DNA from 2 places in the Paenibacillus sp. RS8 genome. Region 2 is predicted to be linked to the other one. Evidence: predicted binding sites of a transcription regulator. Region 2 holds the regulator's gene; the other holds the start of a gene.
What was found. Region 2 encodes Rex, which represses fermentation and respiration genes when NADH is low (regulators of the CRP and FNR family bind a similar motif). Its sites were predicted from a motif close to TTGTGAAATATTTCACAA; they were not measured.

Region 1 (7,830 bases), 3.2 Mb from region 2:
TAGGAAGAAATGAAAATAGTTTAGTACATAATTAGTGTGCGCCAGGGGTGGACGTTTGTCCATCGATTTCACTCTTTACAGCGTGAAATCGTTAATGCTTGAAAAATGCGCTCCAGTGCAATATAGTAGAGCAAGAAAGACACATTAGGGGATGATAATCTTATGCAGCTGAAGAAGCTAAACGATAAAAGTATCGACCAATTATTTGAAGCTATTTTAACATTGAAAAATATGGAAGAATGTTACGTATTCTTTGATGATCTGTGCACTGTGAACGAGATTCAATCGCTGTCGCAGCGACTGGAAGTAGCGCGTATGCTTGGCAAAGGTTCGACTTACAACCAGATCGAAGCAGAGACGGGTGCAAGCACAGCTACGATTTCCCGTGTGAAACGTTGCCTGAACTACGGCAATGATGGATATAAATTAACATTGGAACGTTTGGGACGCTAATTTATGGTACCGGGCGTACTTATTATCAGTCATGGCTCTCGCGACGAGGCTTGGGTGTCGATCGTGGAGGAAGCCGTAAGTGGATTATCGCTAGGTGAAAAGATTCCTGTGGTGGTCTCTTTTTTAGAGCTGGTAGAGGGCCGTCTGATTCAAGATGGAATAAATGAGCTGGAACACGCAGGGATCACAGATATTATTGTGATCCCATTGTTCGTTTCCTCGGGAAGCACACATGTCGATGAGATAGAATATGCACTAGGCGCCAAACCTGAGCCTGAACGTGAGACGGATTTAGCACTGTTCTCAGTGAAGGCTAGAGTTCACTATGGTTATCCTATCGACGATGACCCGGACATCGCTGTAATGATCTGGGACAAGTTACGTGTGCTGTCTACGGAACCAGCGCGTGAAACAATTCTACTCGTGGGTCATGGCAGCATCTATGATGGCTTCCGGCAACGCTGGCAGCAGGGGATATCTTCGCTGGCGGAGCGTGTACGTGAGGTAAGTGGTGTAGCGGCGGCCGACTATGGTCTGCTGAGTCCGGACAGTGTACGAAGCAAAGTGGAGTATTGGCAGGAGCAGGGTCACGAGGTGCTGGTGGCACCGCTTTTTTTGAGTGAAGGCTATTTCACTAAGCATGTGGTTCCGAATAGACTTAAAGGGTTAACCTATAAGTATTCTGGTCAAACGCTTCTTCCGCACCCTCTTCTTCCGCATTGGATTGAGAGACAGGTAGAGACACTCCTCGAACAGATTCGAAGTAAATGATAAAGCAACTCACCCTGAACACACTTAATCATGAAAAATAGTGCCCACATCCGTGGATAATACGGGATATGTTGCATATACATATAAATATATTTTTTTGTCAGATGAAGTGTCATGAATTGCTGTATAATGGAATATTTGCATGAAAGGGCCTTTAACATTGATTGTAGTGGTCCGAATTAGGTATAATCAATTAGGTTATTCTATTATAAAAACAGGTGGCGTTCCGGTAATGAAAACTGCGAGATTGATTTATAATCCCACTTCTGGACGGGAAGAGATGAAGAAGCGGCTCGCCGATATTTTGGACCGGCTGGATATGGGTGGCATTGAGGCCTCCTGCCATGCAACAACCGGAGAAGGCGATGCTATGTTAGCTGCTGCAGATGCAGTAGAACGCGGTTATGATTTGATCATAGCAGCCGGTGGCGATGGCACTTTAAATGAGGTTATTAATGGTATGGCGGAGAAGCCTAATCTTCCCCCACTCGGCGTTTTGCCGCTCGGTACTACCAATGATTTTGCACGTGCAATGGGGATCCCAAAGAACTGGGAAGATTCCTGTGATCTGATCATTCGCCAAGAGACACGTCCGATTGATATCGGTAAGGCAAATGACCGTTATTTTATTAATATTGCAGGCGGCGGTAGTCTAACCGAACTGACCTATGAAGTTCCTAGTAAGCTGAAGACCATGATAGGGCAGCTTGCGTACTATTTAAAAGGTATTGAAAAAATGGTCAGCCTCTCTCCTCAGGAACTAATCATTCGTGCTAATGGTCAAGAAGTCATTCATGATGAGTTCATGCTGTTCCTGATTGCTAACACGAATTCTGTTGGTGGCTTTGAAAAGCTTGCTCCCGGCGCTCGTATCGATGATGGTCTGTTAGATGTTATTGCGGTTAAAAAATGCAACCTAGCGGAGTTTGTCCGTTTGGTCAGATTAGCCCTTCGCGGCGAGCATTTGAACGATAAGAAGGTTATATACTTCCGTACGGATGCGATGGATGTAATCTCTCCAGGGCATGTCCAATTGAATTTGGACGGCGAGCTAGGCGGAGAACTGCCAGGGCGATTCCGGATTTTGCCACAGCATTTGCGGATTTTTGCTGAAAATAACTAAGGGTCCATGGACAGATATTTTAGGTATATATAGCGATGATCTTTGATCGAAGACACTGTGAGATTACAGCGATGATAATGATCGAAGACATTTAATTGGGTTTATACAGCGATGATAATGAAAGAAGTGAACAATAAATAATGAGTAAACACCGCAGTGGACGCAGCACCAGCCGCCCAGTCGGCAAGGCGCCTGTCGCCGGACTGCCTGTGAATAAAAATGATGAGGTTATGCTCGATATCATCGGCATGACCCATGAAGGTGAAGGGGTAGGCCGCGTTGAAGGCTTTACCCTTTTTGTGCAGGGAGCCCTTCCCGGGGAGAAGGTCCGGGCAAAGGTGCTCAAGACTAAGAAGCAGTATGGCTACGCCAAGCTGCTGAATTTAATAGAGGCGAGCAGCGCCCGCATTGCGGCGCCTTGCGAGATCTATGACCAATGCGGCGGCTGCCAGCTGCAGCATATGGACTACACCGCGCAGCTGACGTGGAAACGGCAGCTGGTGGTGGACAACCTGGAGCGGATTGGGAAGCTCCGGGTGAGTGGTGGGGCTGCTGGCGGAGACGCTGAGGCGGCTCAGACAGAGGGCATTCTCGTCCGCCCAACACTGGGCATGGACGAGCCTTGGCGGTACCGCAACAAAGCTCAGGTGCCAATTGGCGTAACGGAAGGCGGACTTGTGGGTGGTTTCTACGCGCGCGGCAGTCACCGCATCATCGATATGGAAACATGCTTAATTCAGCATGAAGATAATGATGACGTTGTACGCAAGGTGAAAGATATCGGACGCAAGCTTCGCATTACTGCTTACGACGAAGAATCTGGCAAAGGCTTACTGCGTCATGTCGTAGTAAAGAAAGCCTTCCGTACTGGTGAGATGATGGTTGTCCTTGTTACTAACGGTGACCGTATTCCGAATGTTGACGAATGGATAGCAGAGATCCGCCGCGAAACCCCAGCCGTAACAAGCATCTGCCAGAACGTGAATACTAAGCAGACAAACGTAATCTTTGGAGATACAACCCGTACCCTTTGGGGGAACGATGTTATTTACGATTATATCGGCGATGTGAAATTCGCGATTTCTGCACGTTCTTTTTATCAGGTTAACCCGGCACAAACTGAGGTCCTCTATGGTAAGACGGTGGAATATGCAGGGCTAACGGGTAACGAGACTGTTATAGATGCTTATTGTGGGATCGGTACGATTTCATTGTTCCTTGCACAGCATGCTAAGCAGGTCTACGGTGTAGAAATCGTACGCGAAGCGATTGAGGATGCACGGGCGAACGCCACTTTGAATGGTATGGATAATGTAGTGTTTGAGGTAGGTGCATCTGAGGATGTAATCCCTAACTGGAAAGAGCAGGGGATTACGGCAGATGTTATCGTGGTTGATCCTCCGCGTAAGGGCTGCGATCCACGACTTTTGGAGACGATTCTGGCGATGAAGCCGGAACGAGTGGTGTATGTATCGTGTAATCCGTCGACACTGGCAAGGGACTTGCGGGTGCTCGAGGATGGCGGGTATAAGACAGTGGAGGTAACTCCGGTGGATATGTTCCCGCATACGGTGCATGTGGAATCGGTGGCTTTGTTGGTGAGAAACCCTTGTCAAGTAGACACTAAATAATTGGGCAATTTTAATTCCACTAACGGATAACGATAAAAGAGCCGCGAGTTAGACGAGCATAGCCCTTAGGCTCCACCATAAAAAATCGCCCTGTTCGCAAAGTTGCTTACAGGGCGGTTTGCTATGTCATAGAGTGCAGCTTGAAAGTTAGCAGTCAACCTGCACTCAACAAACTATCTTGCACGTTTTTAAGGCTAACTTATTAATAGAGCAGTTACACAAACATAAGATTACTCTGCCACAACTTGTTTGCCTGCAATCCGGCCGAAGGTGAAGATATCAGCGATGGCATTACCGCCAAGACGGTTTGCACCATGAATGACCCCTGTTACTTCACCTGCAGCGAACAGCCCAGGGATGACTTCGCCTTTTTCATTCAATACGCGAGTCTTCTCGTCGATCACCAATCCGCCCATTGTATGGTGAACGGATGGTACAGCTTTTTCGATGTAGTAAGGGCCTTTTTCAAGAGATTTCAATCCACCGCGATGTTTGAAATCAAGGTCTTTACCTGTTTTCGCATAATCATTTACTTTATTAATTGTTTCTTTCAAATTGTTCACGTCAATTTTGAAGAAATCAGCCGCCTCTTCAATCGTATCGGCTTTAAAGAGCAAGCCTTGTTTAACGAGTTGATCGTATTCGTCTTGATGAACTTCGATCGTTTTACCGATATCCTCAATGCCTTGATTCCATAATTGATACGTATATCCGCCCGTTTGGGCAAGAATTGCTTTAGAAATAACGTCACGACGTTCTAATTCCTCAACGAAGCGCTTGCCTTCTTGGTTAATCAGGATCGCACCATCGAAGCGGGAGTCTGCAACCAGGGAAATAACACCTGTCTCAGGATTACAGATTGGATACGTTTGAATACTCTCCATGTTTGTCAGTTTGGCGCCAATCGTTTCTGCCATAACGATACCGTCACCTGTAGATCCTGGTGTATCGGTAGACATATATTTTTCATCCATTTTAGGGTTATATTTTTTACGCATCTCTACATTGGATCCAAAACCACCGGTAGCGATGATGACGCCTTTGTTCGCATGGAATGTGATCTTGTCGCCAGTACCCGAAGTCGCAGTTACACCGGTTACTTTGCCGCTTTCGTCCTTGAGCAAGGTTTCAGCTTTCATATTCGTTTTGATCGTGATTCGGTCAGCGTCTGTTTTGGCTTTTAACTTGGTAATTAATTCAGCACCTGTATGACCTACAGGAATCAACGCACGTTTTCTGGAATGGCCTCCAAATTGGAACAGATGATCAGGTAAGAACTCTACCTTGATATCATCGCGCAGCCATTCGGCAGATGCTAGTGCATTGTCGGCAAGAATACGAACCATCTTAGGATCCCCGAGGTTGTCTCCGCCTTTCATCGTATCATCATAGAACAAGTCAGCCGTGTCATCAGTGATGCCAAGAGCACGTTCAACCCAGTTGTCAGGCGCATTCATCTCACCACCGGAGATCAATGTGTTGCCGCCAACAGCTGGCATTTTCTCGAGCAGAACTACATTAGCTCCAGCGCTGTTCGCTTCGATAGCCGCACTAAAACCAGCACCCCCGGCACCGATGACGACAACATCATAGGTTTGCTCGGCTTCTTCTTTATCTTTGCTTCCACTGACTGCAGCGCCAGCGACAAGAGTAAGTCCAGACTTCGTAATTGCATCTTGAATGGCTTCGAGATATCCTTTGCTTGTAGCCGTAGATCCGCTAATGGCATCAACTTTTGCACTGTTAGTTGTCATGACATCTTGCTTGAGCTGCGTATAAACAGGCTCTGCAAGTACTTCATTTTCCTTGTGCTCTGTTACCTTAATGTCAGTGATCTTGTTATCTAATAAGGAAACTTGTACTTTAATATCGCCATGTTTACCTTGCCCAACTCCTTCAAAGACTTGAACTCCGTTTGCATCTGCAGCCGGTGCTGCCTCTTTACCGCCGCAGGCAGCAAGCGTGAACATAAGACTGAGGACTAGTAGAATAGATAACAGCTTTTTCGTGTGAGTTCGCATAATATCTCCTTCATTCTGTTGTGAATTGGTTACATACACTAGGGAGAGGAAGATTTGCTAGGCAAATCCTTTATCTCTAGCCTAGACATGAATGTTATTTCATGTGAAAATATGCACAAGACCTATTATAGATTTAGTACAGCATTATGTATTTGCACAGATTAGCGTTTTTTTGTCTTTTTCGGGCATGTAAGAAACGGATATTGTGAAGGGCTATGATTACAATGAAAACAATTCACTTAAAAATTACGTTAATCGCAGGAAGCTGCTTCTTGCTGCTGTTCATTGCATTGCTTGTAACAATATATTTGGAGATGAACCATACGGTTGTCCCTTTGAATAAGAACTTAACGCAGCAAGTGGTTAATGCACGCAGCGACCAGATCGATTATTGGTTTAATCAGCGCATCGGTGAGATAGACATGCTTGCTTCTCTAGCTTCGGACCATCATTGGACACGAGATGAATTGCTGCAAGAGATCGATAAGTTCGAGGCGAAAAAGCAAGTAGAGTACGAATCCATACGCGTGGTGGATATTCACGGAAATTCCTGGTCAGCAAGGGACAAGCCTTTTTCGATACTAAATCGACCCTACTTTCGAAAACTACTGCTACATTCAGATTCCAATTATGTGGTGAGCAATCCGATCGTATCCAAAGCGAATGCAGCTGAAATCGTCGTCATTCTCTATCGTGTGAATCCATCGGTGAATGATGGGGTAGCTTATATTGCCGCAGCCGTCTCCGTCAAGAAGATGAAGGAGATTGCTCAAGATGTAATGCTATATGACCAGTCAGGCCAGCTTATCATCGATTGCAGAGAGCTGGGTGAAGGAGATGGAGCGGATGATGCAGCAGATAAGAAGAACATAAGTTTATTTGAAGCTCCAATTCAAAATGTGGAAGGCTGGAAGCTAGTACTCGAAGTACCGAATTCAAGTCTATCGCTAGCGGTGATCAAAACCCAGCGGACTGCATTGCTGGTAGGCGTTCTTATCGGTAGTGCGTTTATCGTCTTTCTGATGCTGCTTGCTTCTTCCATTATTCGTCCAATTCAGTCGCTTCGCCAGGTAATGGAAAATGTGCAGAACGGCAACCAAACCATACGAGCAGATGTTACGCGCTCGGATGAGATCGGCGATCTTGGGCGAAGCTTCAATGACATGCTTATTCAGTTATACGCTGTGGAGCAGGACCGAAAGGAGATGGAACTCAGACTGATTCATGAGCAGATCAAGCCGCACTTTTTATACAACACATTGGATACGATCCAGTGGATGGCAACGGAACATGGAGCAGACAATGTGGTGGAGATGGTGGAAGCGCTTAGCGCGTATTTCCGATTAGGGCTTGGTACAGGCAGTCCCTACATTCTGCTTGATCAGGAGTTGTACCATGTCGAGAGTTATCTTCATATTCAAGGCGTGCGATATGAGGAGATTCTGGACTACGAGCTTCGATATGATGAAAAGCTTGCTCAGTGCCAAGTCGTTCGCTTCATGCTGCAGCCGTTGGTGGAAAATGCGATTTATCACGGGATTAAGCCACTTGGGGATCAAAAGTGCAAAATTTCGATCACAGCATATAAACAGGTCGATTATTTGGTCATTAAGGTTAAAAATAATGGGGTTATGATTCCTGAAGAGAAGCTTGAACAGATGAATCAAGCCCTTCTTGATGATAAATATGATCGTTCTGCCACAGGCTTTGGACTATACAGTGTAAACCATCGCATTCGACTAGCTTACGGGGTGCCATATGGCCTTGCAGTGAAGAGCGAAGATGGCATTACCGTTATGGTCATTCGAATACCTTTGGAAGGGGAGCGGAA
Region 2 (7,830 bases):
CAGAGAGTACTTCTTCCTTCATTAAAATGTCAAGAGAGTAATCAAATACATTTCGTTGCTTTTCAAGGTGCTCACGAGTGCGCGTCATCAGTTCATCCAATATCTTACTATTTTCCTTCATAAGCTCTTCAGTGGTAACCATTTCCAGATTAGCAATGCCCAGCGAAGTTAATCCTGACTTCATCATCGTTTCCACAATATTCAGCGCCTGATCGAAATCAGCGCGTGAACCTGTGCTTCGTCCGCCATAATACATTTCTTCAGCCGCCGCTCCACCAAGTGCGATCATAATCTGATCTTCCAAATAATCTTTGGTGTACAAATACTGCTCTTGCTGAGGATTGTGCCGTACATATCCAAGGGCTTGCCCACGCGGAGTCAGTGTAACCTGACTGACGCTTCCAGGACGAAGGAGCTCTGCCATAATGGCATGTCCCAGTTCATGAATAGCGACCCTCTTTTTCTCTTCGTGATTGGTTTCTCGATCCGTTTTTTCACCCATCATTACCTTGTCAATCGCCATCGACAAATGCCGCTGCTCAACTTCCGTCAAGTCCTCACGCATCATATAAATCGCAGCCTCATTCATGACACTTTCCAGCTGAGCACCGGAGAAGCCATAGGCTTCTTCAGCAATTTTGTCGAGACTCACTTCTGGATGAAGAGGTTTATTCTTCGCATGTAATTCGAGAATCGATTTCCGGCCCTTCTTGTCAGGCATGTCCACTTGAATATGACGGTCGAACCGTCCAGGACGTAGCAAAGCGGAATCAAGCATTTCTTTCCGGTTTGTTGCAGCTACCAGCAGAATACGTGGTGTTTCGTTATTATAAATACCGTCCATCTCAGTCAACAGCTGATTCAAGGTCTGATCATATTCACGCTGCTGCCCGCCTTCACGTTTACCGCCAATTACGTCAATTTCATCAATGAAAATAATGGCACTCTGCTTGTTCTCCTTAACAGCGCGGCTACGGGCATCCTTGAACAAATCACGAATCCGGCCGGCCCCGACACCCACATACATTTCAACAAATTCACTACCTGATGCAGCTACGAATACGGAGTTTGTATAATGTGCAGCCGCTCTGGCCATAAGGGTCTTACCTGTTCCTGGAGGACCAGTGAGCAGAATCCCTTTTAAGGGACGAATCCCAAATTTGCTGATTTCCTCATGACGGATCAAAAAATCGAGTGCTTCACGAAGCTCTTGCTTCGCATTGTCTTGCCCGCCAATTTCTTCAAAAGTTAGCTTTGAAGGTCCTTCCTTCTTGCGTTTTTTCCCAGCACCAGCATTCACCGTAAGCCCGCCGCGCAAATGAGCAATTATAAGCAGTGCAGTAAGCATTCCAGCTGCTATAACAATTGGGAATATATTTATACCTAAAAAAGCCATGAAAATAAACAGTACAGGAATAAATCCGAGTAAAATTTCTTTTAGATACTTAGGCATTATTCCATACCCCCAAGGTCGCAGGTTTTCGCGGCAAAATAATAAATTTACTTTCTTTTCCATTGCTTAAACTAACATACACATTGTTGTCGTCGATTTCAGTAGATGCTATCACATCTTTATATTCCGAATGTTGCTCTTTTAATCTATCAAGTTCAGTAGGTATAAGAGTATATTTACGGCTCTCCATCGCTTCAGCTACAGAGAACAACGCTTTATCCCAGTAATCATCTAATAATTCATTTGAATTTTGATCCACATCGAGTTTAAGTTTACGTCCTTCAATCACTGACTTTCCTTCTTTGGATACATACGATACTAGATCACGTAAATTCGTGCCCGGCTGCAAATCAAGTTTCAAAGTGACCTCATCGCGGTTAATACTAATATGTGAATTATTTACTCCCTCATAACCGGATACAATCTTTTGGAGCGGTTCCTGTAAAGCAAACTGACGATATAAAAAGAATCCTCCGAACAATAGAGTAGCCGACAGTAGAGACGTTATCAGTACAGGTACAAGACGTAATTTCAAGAAACGTCCTCCTCTCAAAGATGACAAAATGTAAACAGAATGATCAATAAATCAAAGCTGTTAAGCGCTCATCAGAGCCTAACGTTCTCTTAATACTGTTCTAATTACAAACAGTAGTATATCACATGTGTATATACGAAAATAAAAAAAAGTGTGAAGATATTTAAAATTTTATTTTTTATTTTTTTCCAATTCATTAAATATATTGATTTATTTCAACGAGAAAAAGAGCCGTTACTTGTCATTAACAGGTTTATTTTCACATGTGTTTTTTAAATAGAATATATAAAAACTACCTACTTAGTATATCACAAATAGCACATTACGAGTATATCAAAATAATCCATCACATTAACGAAAACAAGCGAACCATAAATGGTCCGCTTGTTTATAGTATAGTACTTTTGTTTATTTTAGCGGCTGGGTAAACTATATCCTTCACCCATTCGAGCTCCATCTGAGAACCGATAAAATTGATAATAATACCGACCGCTTTGTTTATAAAAAAGCTGCCATGCATACTCTCCGTTATATACCCCCGGCAACAACCGCTCGATACTAACGTCCGGAAGATCAGCTTTAATTATGCTGCGTATTTTCGCTTCAGAGGTCCCTTTACTCAGTTCCTCAGCATATACTGCGTCGTTGCCTTCTGCAAACTTCCCGTCTACAGTAAAGCGTACCCATACCATCAACTCGGTCCCGGATTGATTCTTCCCTGTTAAGACCCAGTACACTGCATTTTCATCCCAAACGGATTTCTGTGCTTTAGTTACCTCTGTCAGACCAGCGCTGGTTTTGGCGATATCCTTAGCAATATCTCGCTCGTTCCATTGATCTTTCATAATATAGGCATAGAACTGGATAAGTCCAAACAGAAGGAGCAGAATCAGAACTGACCCCAGGAGGATCCATTTTTTCCTTTTCTTCAAGGTACAGCTCCCTTTCTAGTAATATATCTTTTTTGATTATATAACACACCCGTGTGTTTATCCAAAGTTTCATATTCATTCATATAAATTCTTATATTTACAGAAAAGGCCGTAACTTTTGCAAACGCAGAAAGTCACAGCCTTTCAGTTAATTTATGATCTTAGACTAGCGCTTGAGTAGCCCCTCAAAGGATTCTTGCGCCTTACGACGGATAGCTTCCTCATCTAACGTTACACATTGTCCATGTTTTACAACCTGTTTACCATTCACCCATACATGCTCAACATCCTTGGCACTGGCAGAGTATACAGCATGAGACAGCAAATCTGTGTGCGGTAGTAAATGCGGCTGGTCTATATCAATCGCGATAAAGTCAGCTTTCATGCCTACAGCGAGCCTGCCCACATCATTTAAAAAGATAGACTTCGCGCCATACTCTGTAGCCATACTCAGAGCTTCCGGAGCCGGTACAGCCGTAGGATCACCACTTACACCTTTATGGATAAGTGCTGCAAGACGCATCTCTTCAAACATATCCAAGTTATTATTACTTGCCGCGCCATCTGTACCCAGCGACACCTTCACACCGGCCTTTAGAAGATCCGTAACACGAGCAACTCCACTAGCCAGTTTTAGATTACTTCCCGGGTTATGAGATACCCCTACATTATGACGAGCCAGAATCTCGATCTCTTCATCATTCAATTGAACGCCATGAGCAACAATAGACGGACGTGTGAACATTCCAAGCTTCTCTAAATGCGCTACAGGCCGCAGGCCGTAATCCACTACATTCTGCTCCACTTCGCGTTTCGTTTCGGACATATGTGTATGCATCGGTAAATCCAAATCATGCGCCGCCTGTACAAACTTAACAAAGAAATCCGGTGGGCAAGTATATGGAGCGTGTGGCGAGATCATCGTTGTAATTCTACCGTCAGCCTTTCCATGCCAGTTCCGTGCAAAAGAAATCGCTTCCGCAAGCTTGTGATTCTGTACTTCCTCTGGACAAAGACCGATTACGCCTCTCATCAATACGGAACGGATGCCTGATAATTCGACCACCTCAGCTACTCGATCCATATGATCATACATATCCAGGAAGGTTGTAGTGCCACCTTTCAGCATTTCCAGAACAGACAAGGAGGTTCCCCAGTATACATCTTCTCCGGTGAACTTCTCTTCCATCGGCCACATTTTTTCCTGAAGCCACACTTGAAGCGCTAAATCATCTCCATAACCACGAAGCAATGACATTGCAGCATGGCCGTGTGTGTTTACCAGACCAGGCATAAACAACAGACGACTGCCATCAACAACTTGCACACCTTCTTCCATCAAAGGCTCTTCTTTTCCTATGTAAGTGATCAAATCATCTTCAATAGTCATATATCCACTAAGAACAGGCTCATCCGTTCCCGGAATAAGAAAACGCCCGCCTTTGATAATCGTTTTACTACTCTTCATTTCCGCTTTCTTCCTTTCCGTCTTTCAAATAATAAGCAAGGCTTTGCAAATCCGTTGTAAAATCGGCTGCATGAACCCGGATATTCGGTGGTGTTTTTAGAATCACTGGTGCAAAATTCAAAATCGCCTCAATGCCAGATTCAATAAGAATATCTGCTACATTCTGCGCTTCTGAGTCAGGTACTGTAATAATCCCAATTCGAATGCCTTGCTCACGAACTGTCTGACCTAGCTCCTCCATGGGTTGAACCGTAAGAGAGTTGATTTTCCGCCCTACCTTAGGTGCATAAGAATCAAATATAGCGGTAATCTTCATAGTATCTTTCAGATAAGCATTATAATTAGATAATGCATGTCCAAGGTTACCGGCACCTACTAATGCCACATTCAGCTGTTGGTCCAGCTTCAAAATATGACGGATTTTCTCAATAAGATAAGTTACGTCATACCCAATACCTTTTCTGCCGAAGTCTCCAAAATACGCTAAATCTTTACGGATTTGAGCGGGATTCAGATCAAGTTTTTGTCCTAATTCTTGCGAGGAAACGGTTAATATTTCACGTTTCTGAAGATCATTCAAGAAACGTAAGTACACAGGAAGTCTGCGAACAACGGCTTCTGATATTTTATCCGATTTCATAATTTACCTCCTAATTTAAGTACTATTCTGTTTGAATCCTATTAAAATTTCTGTACCTCGTCTCAATGAAGAGCGGTATTCTCTTATACCGCCCTTCATTGTGGAGTGATTAATTAAACAGAAGATGTCCTTCTTAAGAAACGCCTCCGTCTTCCAACCACTCTGCTATACGAGGAACCATTTGATCCGTAAGCATATGTTCCATTTTCGGGCCAGGCAACGAATAAAGGAAATACTTTCCATAATGAGATTCGATAACCCTAGTGTCATACACTATAACAATACCCCGATCCTGCGCTGTCCGTACCAGTCTTCCAAATCCTTGCTTGAAGCGGATAACTGCCTGAGGCACCGACAATTTCATAAACGGATTCTTCTTCTGGGCTTGTAATAACTCAGACTTCGCTTCCGCTAGAGGGTGATTAGGCGGTTGAAATGGAAGCCTCACGATGGCTAAGCATGTCAATGCCTCGCCCGGAATATCTACTCCCTCCCAGAAGCTGCTAGTTCCAAGCAGAACTGAAGCAGCACTGTCCTGAAAGCGTCGAATCAGCTTACTGCGGCTTCCACCTTCCACGCCTTGACCTAGCACCGTGATTTCTTGTGAGGCTAGAGCCTCTTTCAGAGGATCGTAAACTTGGCGCAGCATCTTGTAAGAAGTAAACAGAACAAGCATCCGTCCGCGTGTCGTAATAGCCGCTTCTGCTAGTGACTGTACGAGCGTATCGACAAATCGGGCATCGCCCACACTGCCCTTCACACTAGGGAAATCCCGTGGAATTACTAATAGTGCCTGCTCCCGATACTTAAAGGGAGAAGGAAGGAGAGATGTCATTAGACGCCCCTCTTCCGCAGCTTCATTAAGTCCGAGATTATCAATCATAAACTGGAACGATTTATCGACAGAAAGCGTCGCCGAGGTTAACACAATACTTTTCTTTTTGTCGAAGAACAGCTCTTTAAGCTGGGTACTAACATCAACAGGGACGGCATATAGCTGTAGCGATTTGCTGCGATAATTTCCATTCGCCTCCAGCCAATATACTACATTCTCGTCGTTTAATCCCATAAAAAACCGTACTTGCTCACGTATAGAAGCTAAATCCTTAAATAAGCCGCTAATATCGGTTACTAAACTATCTGAAGAAGATTGACCTTCTTGATCACGCATCTCATTAAGCATCTTATCACCCTTACGGATAATTTCGCTTAATGTCAGATTCATAGTATTCTCCAAAGCAACCAATTCATCCCAATCTTTCGGTTTACGGGTAGGAAGTAACCGCATGACTAGCTGTCCAGCTTCTCCCGCCGCTGCATCGCTACGTTCCGGCAAGAGACTAAATAGCTTGTCACTAAGTAGATCCCAGGTTTCTTTTACAGTAAGTAGATCTGGATAGATTCTATCGATAACTCCGCTCCATTCAGAAGCTTCCTCACTGCCTGATGACTGAAGCATTTGACGAAGCGTTGGGAGTTGGCCGTTACGACTATCCTTGTATAATCGGGACAGCGTGTGAGCCACCGTGAAATGCTTCATATGCATACCTAAATGCTTGCCAGCCACGTCCTCCAGATGATGGGCCTCATCAATAACAAGATGTTCATAAGCCGGGAGTAGCTGGTGCCCAGCCTTAACATCTGCGAAAAGCTTAGAGTGGTTCGTAATAACCACGTCAGCAATACCCGCTTCATGTTTTGCCCGATGGTAATAACATTTGCGGAACCAAGGACAGGAGCGACCGAGACAAGAATCGGTATCGCTTGCTACCGTCTCCCAGAAATCTCCGCCACGACCGCTTAAATTGAGCTCTTCGTCATCCCCTGATTCACTTTGTGTCAGCCAAACGATCATCTGAGCCGCAGTAAGTGCATCTTCCCTTGGACTTATAAAGTCTTTTTTATTAATTTTATGTTCAAACTTACGAAGACACAAATAATGCCCTCTGCCTTTAAAAATCGCAGCTTTAAATGGAAACGGAACTACCTGCGTTAACAAAGGAATATCACGCTCACGCAATTGATCCTGCAGATTAATGGTATGAGTGCTGACCATAACTTTCTCATTAGTACGAACACTTTGGTATATGGCAGGCAACAAATAACCAAGCGATTTGCCAGTTCCTGTCCCTGCTTCGATCAATAGATGTTTGTCTTCGGCAAGTGCCGTAATCACCTCATTGATCATAATATCCTGAGCTTCTCGGCTTTCATACTGTGGCAAAGTGTCTTTAAGCCGTTTCGTTACTTCATCCATATAATCTGTAAATGATAAATTCTGTAGCGGATTCTCAGCATGCTCGTCACGAGGTGGAGCTAGTTCATTCCAATCCCCTACTGCAAGCGCTAATTGACGATAGAAAGTCAGATCACCTTCGGGTTGAAGCGTCTCCGCTTCCCGCTCACGCAGCAGACCATCAAAATACCAACCTAAATCACTATCCTCTTCGGTAAACAGCTCACATAGTCGCTGGATGGTGAGTAACGGCAAACTATAAAGCTCCTCCAGACATTTCAACAGCACAAGAGCTGTCGCTAGTGCATCACTATCTGCCTGATGCGGACGATCATGTGTCACTCCAAAATGTGCACTAACTGACCCTAGTTGATAGGATGTTAGGGAAGGAAAGCAGATTTTTAGAAAATCAATCGTATCTAAAATCCGCCCTTGAAATGGTAAATACCCACATCTGTCTAAAGCATTTTGCAAAAAATGGAAGTCAAATGCGACATTATGCCCTACAAGCACAACATCATCCAAGAGTGGAACAAGCTCCATCATCATCTCATCCAGCTCAGGCG

Region 1: the regulator Rex is predicted to act here: its motif matches at 6,101-6,118, upstream of ACDZ28_RS11865 (flavocytochrome c).

The regions. Positions count from the first base shown of each region.
Region 1 covers NZ_CP168131.1:2,335,245-2,343,074, forward strand. The annotation lists gene ACDZ28_RS11845 (YerC/YecD family TrpR-related protein) at 163-453, shown strand; gene ACDZ28_RS11850 (sirohydrochlorin chelatase) at 457-1,224, shown strand; gene ACDZ28_RS11855 (diacylglycerol kinase) at 1,457-2,347, shown strand; gene rlmD (23S rRNA (uracil(1939)-C(5))-methyltransferase RlmD) at 2,488-3,978, shown strand; gene ACDZ28_RS11865 (flavocytochrome c) at 4,209-5,999, opposite strand; gene ACDZ28_RS11870 (sensor histidine kinase) at 6,224-7,830, shown strand, end outside; gene ACDZ28_RS11875 (response regulator) at 7,830-7,830, shown strand, end outside.
Region 2 covers NZ_CP168131.1:6,203,306-6,211,135, forward strand. The annotation lists gene ACDZ28_RS29175 (AAA family ATPase) at 1-1,453, opposite strand, end outside; gene ACDZ28_RS29180 (hypothetical protein) at 1,446-1,988, opposite strand; gene ACDZ28_RS29185 (DUF5590 domain-containing protein) at 2,402-2,920, opposite strand; gene ACDZ28_RS29190 (amidohydrolase) at 3,087-4,388, opposite strand; gene ACDZ28_RS29195 (redox-sensing transcriptional repressor Rex) at 4,378-5,028, opposite strand; gene dinG (ATP-dependent DNA helicase DinG) at 5,162-7,830, opposite strand, start outside.